DNA from 2 places in the Kosakonia radicincitans DSM 16656 genome. Region 2 is predicted to be linked to the other one. Evidence: riboswitches for the same ligand, from Rfam matches in the RefSeq annotation. Region 2 holds a riboswitch; the other holds the start of a gene.
The links. A riboswitch is a leader RNA that binds a small molecule or an ion and turns the genes downstream of it on or off. The one in region 2 is predicted to bind thiamine pyrophosphate.
Positions count from the first base shown of each region.

Region 1 (5,135 bases), 2.9 Mb from region 2:
AGATCAGCGCTCCGCATGAAATTACCTTTAACCTCGACGGTGAACCGCTGAGCGGCGAGCATTTCCGCATTGAAGTGCTGCCCAACGCGTTGCAGTGCCGGTTACCGCCGGATTGCCCGTTATTGCGCTGACCCACTTAAAAATGCCTTTCCCTGCCCTCGTCAGCGGGAGGGTTTAATCGAAATAATTGACTGATTCATAAGAAAATCTCCTCCCCGAAATGGAGAGGAGATAACGGAAAAGTTATGCGATGGTCACTTTCTGATCAAGATAGACATCCTGCACGGCGTTAATCAGTTTCACGCCGTCAGCCATGGTTTTCTTGAACGCTTTACGGCCAAGGATCAACCCCATGCCACCCGCGCGTTTATTGATAACCGCCGTACGGACAGCATCGGCCAGATCGGTGTCCCCACCAGCAGCGCCACCGGAGTTAATAAGCCCCGCGCGCCCCATGTAGCAGTTCGCCAGTTGGTAACGCACCAGATCGATCGGGTTATCGCTGGTCAGTTTGCTGTAGACGCGTTCATCGGTATAACCGAAGTTAACCGCCTTATAGCCGCCGTTATTTTCCGCCATTTTCTGCTTCACGATGTCCGCGCCGATAGTGGCGGCAATGTGATTCGCCTGGCCGGTCAAATCCGCCGAAACATGGTAATCCACGCCATCTTTCTTGAAAGCAGAGTTGCGCAGGTAGGCCCACAGCACGGTCACCAGCCCCAGCTCATGCGCGCGTTCAAAGGCGGCAGAGATCTCTTCAATCTGGCGACGGGATTCCAGCGATCCAAAATAGATGGTCGCGCCAACGGCCACTGCGCCCATATTGAATGCCTGCTCAACGCTGGCATACAGCGTCTGGTCATATTCCGTCGGGTAGCTGAGGGTTTCATTGTGGTTGAGTTTGACGAGGAAGGGAATGCGGTGCGCGTAGCGGCGGGAAACAGAGGCCAGCACACCGTAGGTAGAGGCAACACAGTTACACCCGGCTTCAATCGCCAGCTCCACGATATTCTTCGGATCAAAATAGAGCGGATTCGCTGCAAAGGATGCGCCCGCCGAGTGCTCAATCCCCTGGTCAACCGGCAGAATGGACAGATACCCGGTTCCCGCCAGCCGCCCGTGGTTATACAGCGTCTGCATGTTACGCAGTACCGCAGGCGGACGGTTGTTATCGACCATCACGCGATCCACATAATCGCCGCCCGGCAAATAGAGTTGGTCAGCGGGGATGGTCATACAGCGGTGTTGCAGAAGGCTGTCGGCGTCTTTGCCGAGTAACTGCACAATATCAGTCATAGCTATGCTCCCGTAAGCTTCGCGCAAAGCGAATTGGATTATCCCGACCTGCCTTACGGCAGGCAGAAATAAGCCTGGTACTCATGGGCGAGATTTTCCACCGCTGCCTTTTTTTTCAGCATTATCTGCTGGCACGTTTCGGATCCTGGTTTACCACCACTGATAGAAATGGTGAACCGGCCCGTTTCCGCTACCGACTTCCAGCGAATCCGCCTGCATCAGCGCGGCCGTCAGCCACTGTTTGGCTTCCGCGACCGTCGACACCCAGTCGTTGTGGCGCGGGCGCAGCGCAGCCAGCGCGGCGGAGAGCGTGCAGCCTGTGCCGTGGGTATTTTTCGTCGCCACTCGCGGTGCGGTAAAGCGTAGCGCGCCATCACGAGTGAAGAGCCAGTCCGGGCTTTCGGCGTCATCCAGATGACCGCCTTTCATCAGCACCGCCTCGCAGCCGAGTGCCAGCAGCGCTTCTCCCTGCGCATGCATCTCCTGCTCGGTGCGGGCATGTGGCGCGTCAAGCAGCGCCGCGGCCTCAGGCAGATTGGGCGTAATAAGTGAAACCTGCGGCAGTAAATGCTGACGCAGCGCCGACACGGCGGAGGGTGACAGCAGCGGATCGCCGCTCTTGGCGAGCATTACCGTATCCAGCACCACATTGCGCACCTGATAGCGGCGCAGGCGCTCCGCCACCGCTTCAACAATATCGGTTTCCGCCAGCATGCCGATTTTGGTGGTGTCGATACGCACATCGCTGAGTACCGAGTCGAGTTGCGCGGCGACAAAATCCGGTTCGATACGGTACACCGACTGCACGCCGCGGGTGTTTTGCGCCACCAGCGCGGTGATCACCGAGCAGCCGTAAGCGCCAAGCGCCGAGAAGGTTTTTAAATCTGCCTGAATTCCCGCGCCACCGCTGGGATCGGTACCGGCGATGGTCAATGCATTGATTCGCCTCATAACGAACCCTCCCCGCCGAGCGCGTAGAGCGCGTCGAGAAACGCGGGCGTAAAGCTGCCCGGCCCGTTGCTGTTCGCGACCGCCAGGCTACCCGCCAGCCCGAACCAGGCGCAGGCGGTGGCCACATTCACCAGGCGATCGCCTTGCAGCGCACAACTGGCGGCCACCACGGCGGATAACGCGCAACCTGTGCCGACAACCCGCGTCATCAGCACATCGCCCCCGGTGACCATCAGTGTACGACGGCCATCAGTGACATAGTCCACTTCGCCGGTAACGGCCACCACAGCGCCGGTTTGCCGCGCCAGCGCCTGCGCTGCGGGCAACGCATTGCTGGTGGTATCGGTGGTATCCACGCCGCGCCCGCCTGCGCTCACTCCCGCGAGTGCCAGAATTTCGGAGGCATTGCCGCGGATCGCCGCCGGATGCAGGGCAAGCAGTTGCTGGCAAAATTGCGTACGGAAAGTGAGCGCGCCGACGGCCACAGGATCGAGCGTCCAGGGTTTACCTGCCGCATTTGCGCTTTCGGCAGCCGCCAGCATCGCATCGGCCCGCTCGCGGGTTAAGGTACCAACGTTAATCAACAGCGCATCGGCAATCGCACTGAATTGCTGCGCCTCGTCACGATCAATCACCATGGCCGGTGACGCACCAAGCGCCAGTAGCACATTGGCGGTAAAGGTTTGTACAACATCGTTGGTCATACAGTGAACAAGCGGGGAATGGCGGCGGAATTGCTGTAAGGCATGTGCGGTTTGCGCACGATCGAGCAGGTCAGGTTGCATGGTTTCGCTCCTGCCAGGCCGTGGAAGAAGTGATAGCCCGACAGGCATCTGACTTCCCTACGCTGGCATTATCCAGATCAGGTATTACGGGTATTTCTCAGCCTTCACAAAGAAGGGCACCCCGAGTCATTTAAAACAAATTCAACTACTTGCGATTAATGCTCTCATTAATCCCTGTTCAGGATCATGCCAGCGGGAAGACAAAGACACAACCCTTAAAAATGCGCTGTGTCCCAACTTGTGTCCCCAAATGTGTCCCAAATTCAGAGGGTAAGGCTGGCTGGTTGGTTAAATCGGCGGTAACATAACCCGCAAATCTACAGGGAGTTTTATGTTATGCAGATTTGCAGGATGGACTACAACGACGTATCGGGAGACGGCTTAAACTTCATGTTTACGGTGTCGGAACGTTTCCAGTGTTTTCGGGGATAGCACCAGTAACCAACATCGCAGAGTGTGCATTTATACGAAATGCGGCTTTGCCTGTAGGCACTTACTGGATCGTTGATGCCCCGTCCGGGAGTATTGCCAACCAGGTAGAGCGATTTGTTAAGGATTTCAGGAATGGAACAAATCACGAGGAGTGGTTTGGATTGTTCAATGCCTCCATAATGAGTGATCACGTTTTCGTTAATGGCGTTGACAGAGGATCTTTCCGGCTTCACCCGTTGCGCCCAAATGGCGAGGGGGAGTCGTGGGGATGTATAACTTTCTATAACATTCCTGATTTCCAGTTAGTCAGAACCTCGTTACTTGCACGTAAAAAAGTTCGAGTGCCGGGGGAAAAGGATTAATGGCATATGGACGTATAGACGTAACAGGGCGGACTGATTATGCGTCATGCAAATTTAATAATTAACACACTGATCGGTCTTCTCTGCCTTGTGGCTTCATTCTTTATCGTGCTGTTCCCTCTGGGCGGGTTGGTCGAGTATTTGTCTCAAATCAGTAATAATTTTCTGAACCGCACCGGGTTGGGATTTGCTGATGGCGAAGCTGATCCATCGTTTCTATGGGTGCTGTTCCTACTCATGCTCGTTGTTACTGCACTGTTGATGTTCATTATTCAGAAAGTACGGCGAAAATATCAGTAGCCAAACATAAGTAAAAGACCACCTTCTTAGAAGGTGGCTTTTGAGAATGCCCCCTGTAAGGGGGCTATTGTCACTTTCCGCTTATTGCTCTAGCAATTCCATTTGCTGTTCATGTATTTGTTCCGTTTTCTCCTGATGCCTCACATATCGTCTGATAATTTCCTCGTTCACACGCAGGCCGCTACTTTTTAACGTACAGCCTACGGTAAATTTAAGCGCGCCAGACTGGCCCCGAACCTAAAAAGGCGGGGCTTTTTTCATTTTTGAACATTATTCGGGTACACAACGGCGGAAAATCCCGTCGTTACTGACGTGGGTATCTTACAGATCGGGTAATACAGGTATTTCTCAGCCTTCACAAGGAAGGGCACCCCGAATCAGTTGAATCTGATTCAACTGATTGCGATTAGCAGCCGTTAATCGCCACTCAGCGATAATGCCAGCGGAGATCAAAGACACAACCCCCGGACGAATTCCCCAGGGCCAATCCCGGGCGTCACGTTAATCAATGCCGGTTTCGGGCAGCGAATACGGCCATGTGGACCGAGAAAGTTTAAAGCATATAACAAGCCTGCAAGTACAAATCCGGATTGTTTGATCGTTATCCGGCCGGTTGCTGAAGAAATCACCCTGCCACAAAAAGAGAGGCAGGCCGAAGCCTGCCTGTCACCGTTTGTCATCAGTTAAGTTTGAAGACAGCCACAGCCTGTTTAAGTAATTGCGACTGCTCTTTCAGCGAATGTGCCGCGGCAGAGGCTTCCTCAACAAGTGCGGCGTTCTGCTGGGTAACGGAATCCATTTGCGCGACAGCAATATTGATCTGCTCAATACCGCGGCTTTGCTCATTGGTGGAGAGATCAATCTCCGACATCAGTTCGGACACCTGTTTAACGGAAGCGATAATGCGCTTCATGCTTTCGCCCGCTCGCTCCACCCTTTCGCTGCCAAGCTGAACCTGAGTGCCGGACTGCTCAATCAACTCCTTAATCTCTTTCGCAGCAACCGACGA
Region 1 covers NZ_CP018016.1:1,841,368-1,846,502, reverse strand. Annotated here, with positions in the region: gene yegS (lipid kinase YegS) at 1-131, shown strand, start outside; gene fbaB (class I fructose-bisphosphate aldolase) at 244-1,296, opposite strand; gene thiD (bifunctional hydroxymethylpyrimidine kinase/phosphomethylpyrimidine kinase) at 1,447-2,247, opposite strand; gene thiM (hydroxyethylthiazole kinase) at 2,244-3,032, opposite strand; TPP riboswitch at 3,070-3,166, opposite strand; gene Y71_RS09010 (DUF2778 domain-containing protein) at 3,449-3,826, shown strand; gene Y71_RS09005 (hypothetical protein) at 3,866-4,126, shown strand; partial or broken gene Y71_RS29940 (IS200/IS605 family transposase) at 4,208-4,297, opposite strand; gene Y71_RS09000 (methyl-accepting chemotaxis protein) at 4,806-5,135, opposite strand, start outside.
Region 1: linked by a shared signal. The riboswitch ahead of thiM (hydroxyethylthiazole kinase) and the one ahead of thiB (thiamine ABC transporter substrate binding subunit) in region 2 are both predicted to bind thiamine pyrophosphate.

Region 2 (5,135 bases):
TGGAAGAAGATCAACCCCAGATAGAACACCACGCCCGCGGCGACGGCTGTCACCATCATCCTCCTCTTGCCCAGATGTTTGACAAAATATCCGGCCAGGATCATCGCCGGGATCTCCAGACCAGCAGCGGTGCCCATCAGGATCCCGGCGAGTTTATCCGGCAGCCCCAGCTCCTGGCTAATCCACAGTGGCATGTCGATGATGTACATGGTGTTGCAGGTCCACATCAGCGTTGAGGCGATAAACAACATACGCACGTTCTTATCGCCCCAGCCGCTCACTTCCGTGACTGCGACGGCGGGCTGCGCCACGCGCGGCACCGAGGGCAGCCAGAAGGCAATCATCACCAGGCTTATCACAAAAAGCCCGGCTGCAATGGTGAACATAGCGGTAAAGCCGTAATTGAGCGCCAGCATAAACGCCAGCGGCGGGCCAATCACCCACGCCAGCGAGAGCTGCGCACGCATCACCGAACTAAACATCACCACTTCCCGCGCAGAACTGTCGGCATATTCGCGCGCCAGCGCAAAGAGTTGCGGCATCGCGGTATTGGCGAGCGAGGCCAGCAGCACGCCGCAGGTGATAAGCGTCAGATAGTGACGGTTGAAGGCAAACAGCAGCGCGTTACCCACTGCCATCAGGCAACAAAAGAGGATCAGCTTGCGGCGATCGCCCTGGTTATCGGAACGTTTTGCCAGCCACAGGCTGACCAGGATCCCGGCTACCGCGTTGACGGTATAAAACAGCCCGATCCAGAAAGGCTGCGCCCCCACTTCGCGGCTGAGAAACAGGCTTAGCGTCGGTGCCTGCACCGCGCCGGCAACCCCCATCATAAACGCAACGATCATAAAAGCGATGTAAACACCGTTGAGACGGCGTCCCATCGTCATTAACCAGAGCATGAACGTTTCCTTTTCAAAAGCGGCAAAAGCCGCTGAAATCATAAACGAAAAAAGCCAGCAAAAAATATTTTGCTGGCGGGTGCATTCGCACTTAATACTCAGTCACACATGATGGCCGCGATTCAGTCCTTCGAGATCGGCGTTGTCACTTCCCACTGCATCAGTTCTTCCAGCATTTTCAGGCGCTGCCCTGCACTCTGACGGGCGAGCCAGCACACATCCTGCGTGGCGCGAAAATAAGCCAGATAAAACCGTCGTATGGATGATCTCTGCATACCACCTCCTCGCTTTCATCGAAGAGAAGTATTGGCTTAATATAGGGAGAAATAAATTGCTGAGTTTTTATCAGGAGTTCCCCTTTTATGTCTTCTGGCCGCCTGCAACAGCAGTTCATCCGTTTGTGGCAATGCTGCGACGGAAAATCTCAAGAAACCACGCTCAATGAGCTGGCCGAGCTGCTCAGTTGCTCGCGCCGTCATATGCGCACGCTGCTAAATACCATGCAGGAGCGCGGCTGGCTGACATGGGACGCAGAAGCGGGGCGCGGCAAGCGTTCGCGTCTGACGTTCCTCTATACCGGGCTGGCGCTCCAGCAGCAGCGGGCGGAGGATCTGCTGGAGCAGGATCGTATCGATCAGTTGGTTCAACTGGTGGGCGATAAAGAAGCCGTCCGCCAGATGCTGGTCTCCCATCTTGGACGTACCTTTCGCCAGGGGCGACATATCCTGCGCGTGCTCTATTATCGCCCGCTGCGCAACCTGCTGCCGGGCACGCCATTACGACGCTCTGAAACCCATATGGCGCGGCAAATCTTTAGCGCGTTGACGCGCATAAATGAGGAAAATGGGGAACTGGAAGCGGATATCGCTCATCACTGGAAAGCGATTTCCCCTTTACACTGGCGCTTTTATTTACGCCCCGGCATCCACTTTCATAATGGCCGCGAGCTGGAAATGAGCGATGTGATTGCTTCCCTGCAACGGGCGACCGCCCTGCCGCTCTATTCGCATATCCGCGAGGTTGTCTCTCCAACCCCCTGGACGCTGGATATTCATCTCTGGCAGCCGGATAACTGGCTCCCCTGGCTGATGGGGCATGTGCCCTCCATGATCTTGCCGCAGGAGTGGAACACCCAGCACCATTTCGCCAGCCAGCCGGTTGGCACCGGCCCGTATGCCGTGGTGCGCAATACCAATAACCAATTGAAGATTCACGCTTTTGATGACTATTTCGGCTTCCGCGCCCTGATTGATGAAGTGAATGTCTGGGTGCTGCCGGATCTCAGCGACGACCCGACCTGCGGGCTGACGCTGGAAGGGCCAACCGGCGATGAAAAAGCGGTCGAAAGCCGACTGGAAGAGGGCTGCTACTATCTGCTGTTTGACGCGCGTTCCAGCCGCGGCGCCAGCCCGGCGGTCAGAGAGTGGGTAAGCCAGATCCTCTCCCCCGCCAGCCTGTTATGGCATGCCGACGAGCGCTATCAACGTTACTGGTTCCCGGCCTACGGCCTGTTGCCGCGCTGGCATCATGCCCGTACAGGCGTCGGCGAGAAGCCTGCCGGGCTGGAATCCCTGACGCTCACCTTTTACCGTGAACACAACGAGCACGAGGCGCTCTCCCGTATCATGAGCGACTTACTGGCAGAACAGGGGGTAAAACTTCACGTACAAAGGGTGGAGTACGCCGAGTGGCATCGGGGTGAAGCAACCAGCGATCTGTGGCTTAACAGCGCCAACTTTACCCTGCCGCTCAACTTCTCGGTCTTTGCCAACCTGTATGAAGTGCCGTTGTTGCAGCACTGTATTCCGATCGACTGGCAGGCCGCGGCTACCGAGTGGCGCGCCGGAAAGATGAACCTCGCCGCCTGGTCTCAGCAGTTATTGGCCAGTAAAGCAATGGTGCCGTTAATCCACCACTGGCTAAGGATCCAGGGGCAACGCAGTATGCGCGGGCTGCGCATGAACACGCTGGGCTGGTTTGACTTTAAATCGGCCTGGTATGCGCCGCCCGATCCATAACGCTTTCGCATTTTTTACCAAATCATTACAATAGCGGCGTTCTCAACGGGGTGCTGCGCCAATGGCGTGTGCTGAGAAAATACCCGTCGAACCTGATCCGGATAACGCCGGCGAAGGGATTTGAGGCTGCCTCTCAAAATCCTTTGCCACCCATTTTTTGAGGTGCAAAGTGTTAAAAAAATCATTGCCATTACTGCTGTTGATTGCCGCTCCCGTTTTTGCCAAACCCGTACTCACCGTCTACACCTATGACTCCTTCTCCGCAGACTGGGGCCCCGGCCCGGCAGTGAAGAAAGCCTTTGAAAGCGACTGCAACTGCGAACTGAAATTTGTGGCGCTGGAAGATGGCGTCTCGCTGCTCAATCGTCTGCGTATGGAAGGCAAAAACAGCAAAGCGGATGTGGTGCTTGGGCTGGATAACAATCTGCTGGAAGCGGCAACGCAAACCAAACTGTTCGCCAAAAGCGGCGTGGTGACGGATGCCGTCAACGTGCCTGGCGGCTGGAAAAACGACACCTTTGTGCCGTTCGACTACGGCTGGTTCGCCTTCGTTTACGATAAAAACAAACTGAAAAATCCGCCGAAAAGCCTGAAAGAACTGGTGGAAAGCGATCAGAAATGGCGCGTGATCTACGAAGATCCCCGTACCAGTACGCCGGGCCTTGGTCTGCTGCTGTGGATGCAAAAAGTGTACGGCGACAAAGCCCCGGACGCCTGGCAGAAGCTGGCAGCCAAAACGGTGACTGTCACCAAAGGCTGGAGCGAAGCCTACGGCTTGTTCCTGAAAGGGGAAAGCGATCTGGTGCTGAGTTACACCACCTCGCCCGCCTACCATCTGATTGAAGAGAAAAAAGACAACTACGCAGCGGCGAATTTCAGCGAAGGGCACTACTTGCAGGTCGAAGTTGCCGCCCGCACTGCCGCCAGCAAGCAGCCGGAGCTGGCGGAAAAATTTTTGAAATTTATGGTGTCTCCGGCCTTCCAGAACACCATCGCCACCGGCAACTGGATGTACCCGGTCAGCAACGTACCGCTACCGGCAGGGTTTGATATGCTGCAAAAACCGCAAACCTCGCTTGAATTCACGCCGCAAGAAGTCGCGACTCAACGCGCATCATGGATTAATGCATGGCAACGCGCCGTCAGCCGCTGATTGCCGGCTGGCTGCTCCCTGGCCTCACCGCCGCCACGCTGATGGTGGCGGTGGCGCTGGCCGCTTTTCTGGCGCTGTGGCAAAACGCACCGCTGACCGATCTGTCGGCCTTCTGGCACGACAGCTATCTGTGGCATGTGGTGCGTTTCTCCTTCTGGCAGGCCTTTCTCTCTGCCCTGCTCTCCGTTTTTCCGGCGATTTTCCTCGCTCGCGCCCTGTACCGACGGCGTTTCCCAGGCCGCCTTGCGCTGCTGCGTCTGTGCGCCATGACGCTGATTCTGCCAGTGCTGGTGGCAGTATTCGGCATTCTCAGCGTGTATGGCCGCCAGGGCTGGCTGGCCTCGCTGTGGCATATTTTCGGGCTGGAGTGGCATTTCTCGCCCTATGGCCTGCAAGGCATCTTGCTGGCGCATGTGTTCTTCAACCTGCCGATGGCAGCGCGTTTGCTGCTACAAGCACTGGAGCAGATCCCCGGCGAGCAGCGCCAGCTTGCCGCGCAATTAGGCATGCGCGGCTGGGCGTTTTTCCGCTTTGTTGAATGGCCGTGGCTGCGCCGCCAGATTCCACCAACCGCAGCGCTGATCTTTATGCTCTGTTTCGCCAGCTTCGCCACGGTGCTGTCGCTGGGCGGCGGACCGCAGGCCACCACCATTGAGCTGGCGATCTATCAGGCGCTGAGTTTTGATTTTGATCCGGCCCGCGCCGCACTGCTGGCGCTGATGCAGATGATTTGCTGCCTTGGCCTGGTGCTGTTAAGCCAGCGCATGAGTAAAGCCATTGCTGTCGGCAACCACCAGATCCAGGGCTGGCGCAATCCGGAAGATCGCTTATTCAGCCGAATAACAGATATCGCCCTGATTGTACTGGCGCTGCTGTTACTGCTGCCGCCGTTGCTGGCGGTGATTGTTGATGGTCTCAATATGAGTCTGCTGAAAGTGCTGGGCGAACCGGTTCTCTGGCAGGCAACAGCCACATCGCTGCGCATCGCGCTGGCCGCCGGGTTGCTGTGTGTCGTGTTGACGATGATGATGCTGTGGAGCAGCCGCGAGCTGCGCGCCCGCC
Region 2 covers NZ_CP018016.1:4,746,662-4,751,796, forward strand. Annotated here, with positions in the region: gene Y71_RS22785 (sugar efflux transporter) at 1-902, opposite strand, end outside; gene sgrT (glucose uptake inhibitor SgrT) at 1,025-1,177, opposite strand; gene sgrR (HTH-type transcriptional regulator SgrR) at 1,265-2,920, shown strand; TPP riboswitch at 2,957-3,057, shown strand; gene thiB (thiamine ABC transporter substrate binding subunit) at 3,090-4,073, shown strand; gene thiP (thiamine/thiamine pyrophosphate ABC transporter permease ThiP) at 4,049-5,135, shown strand, end outside.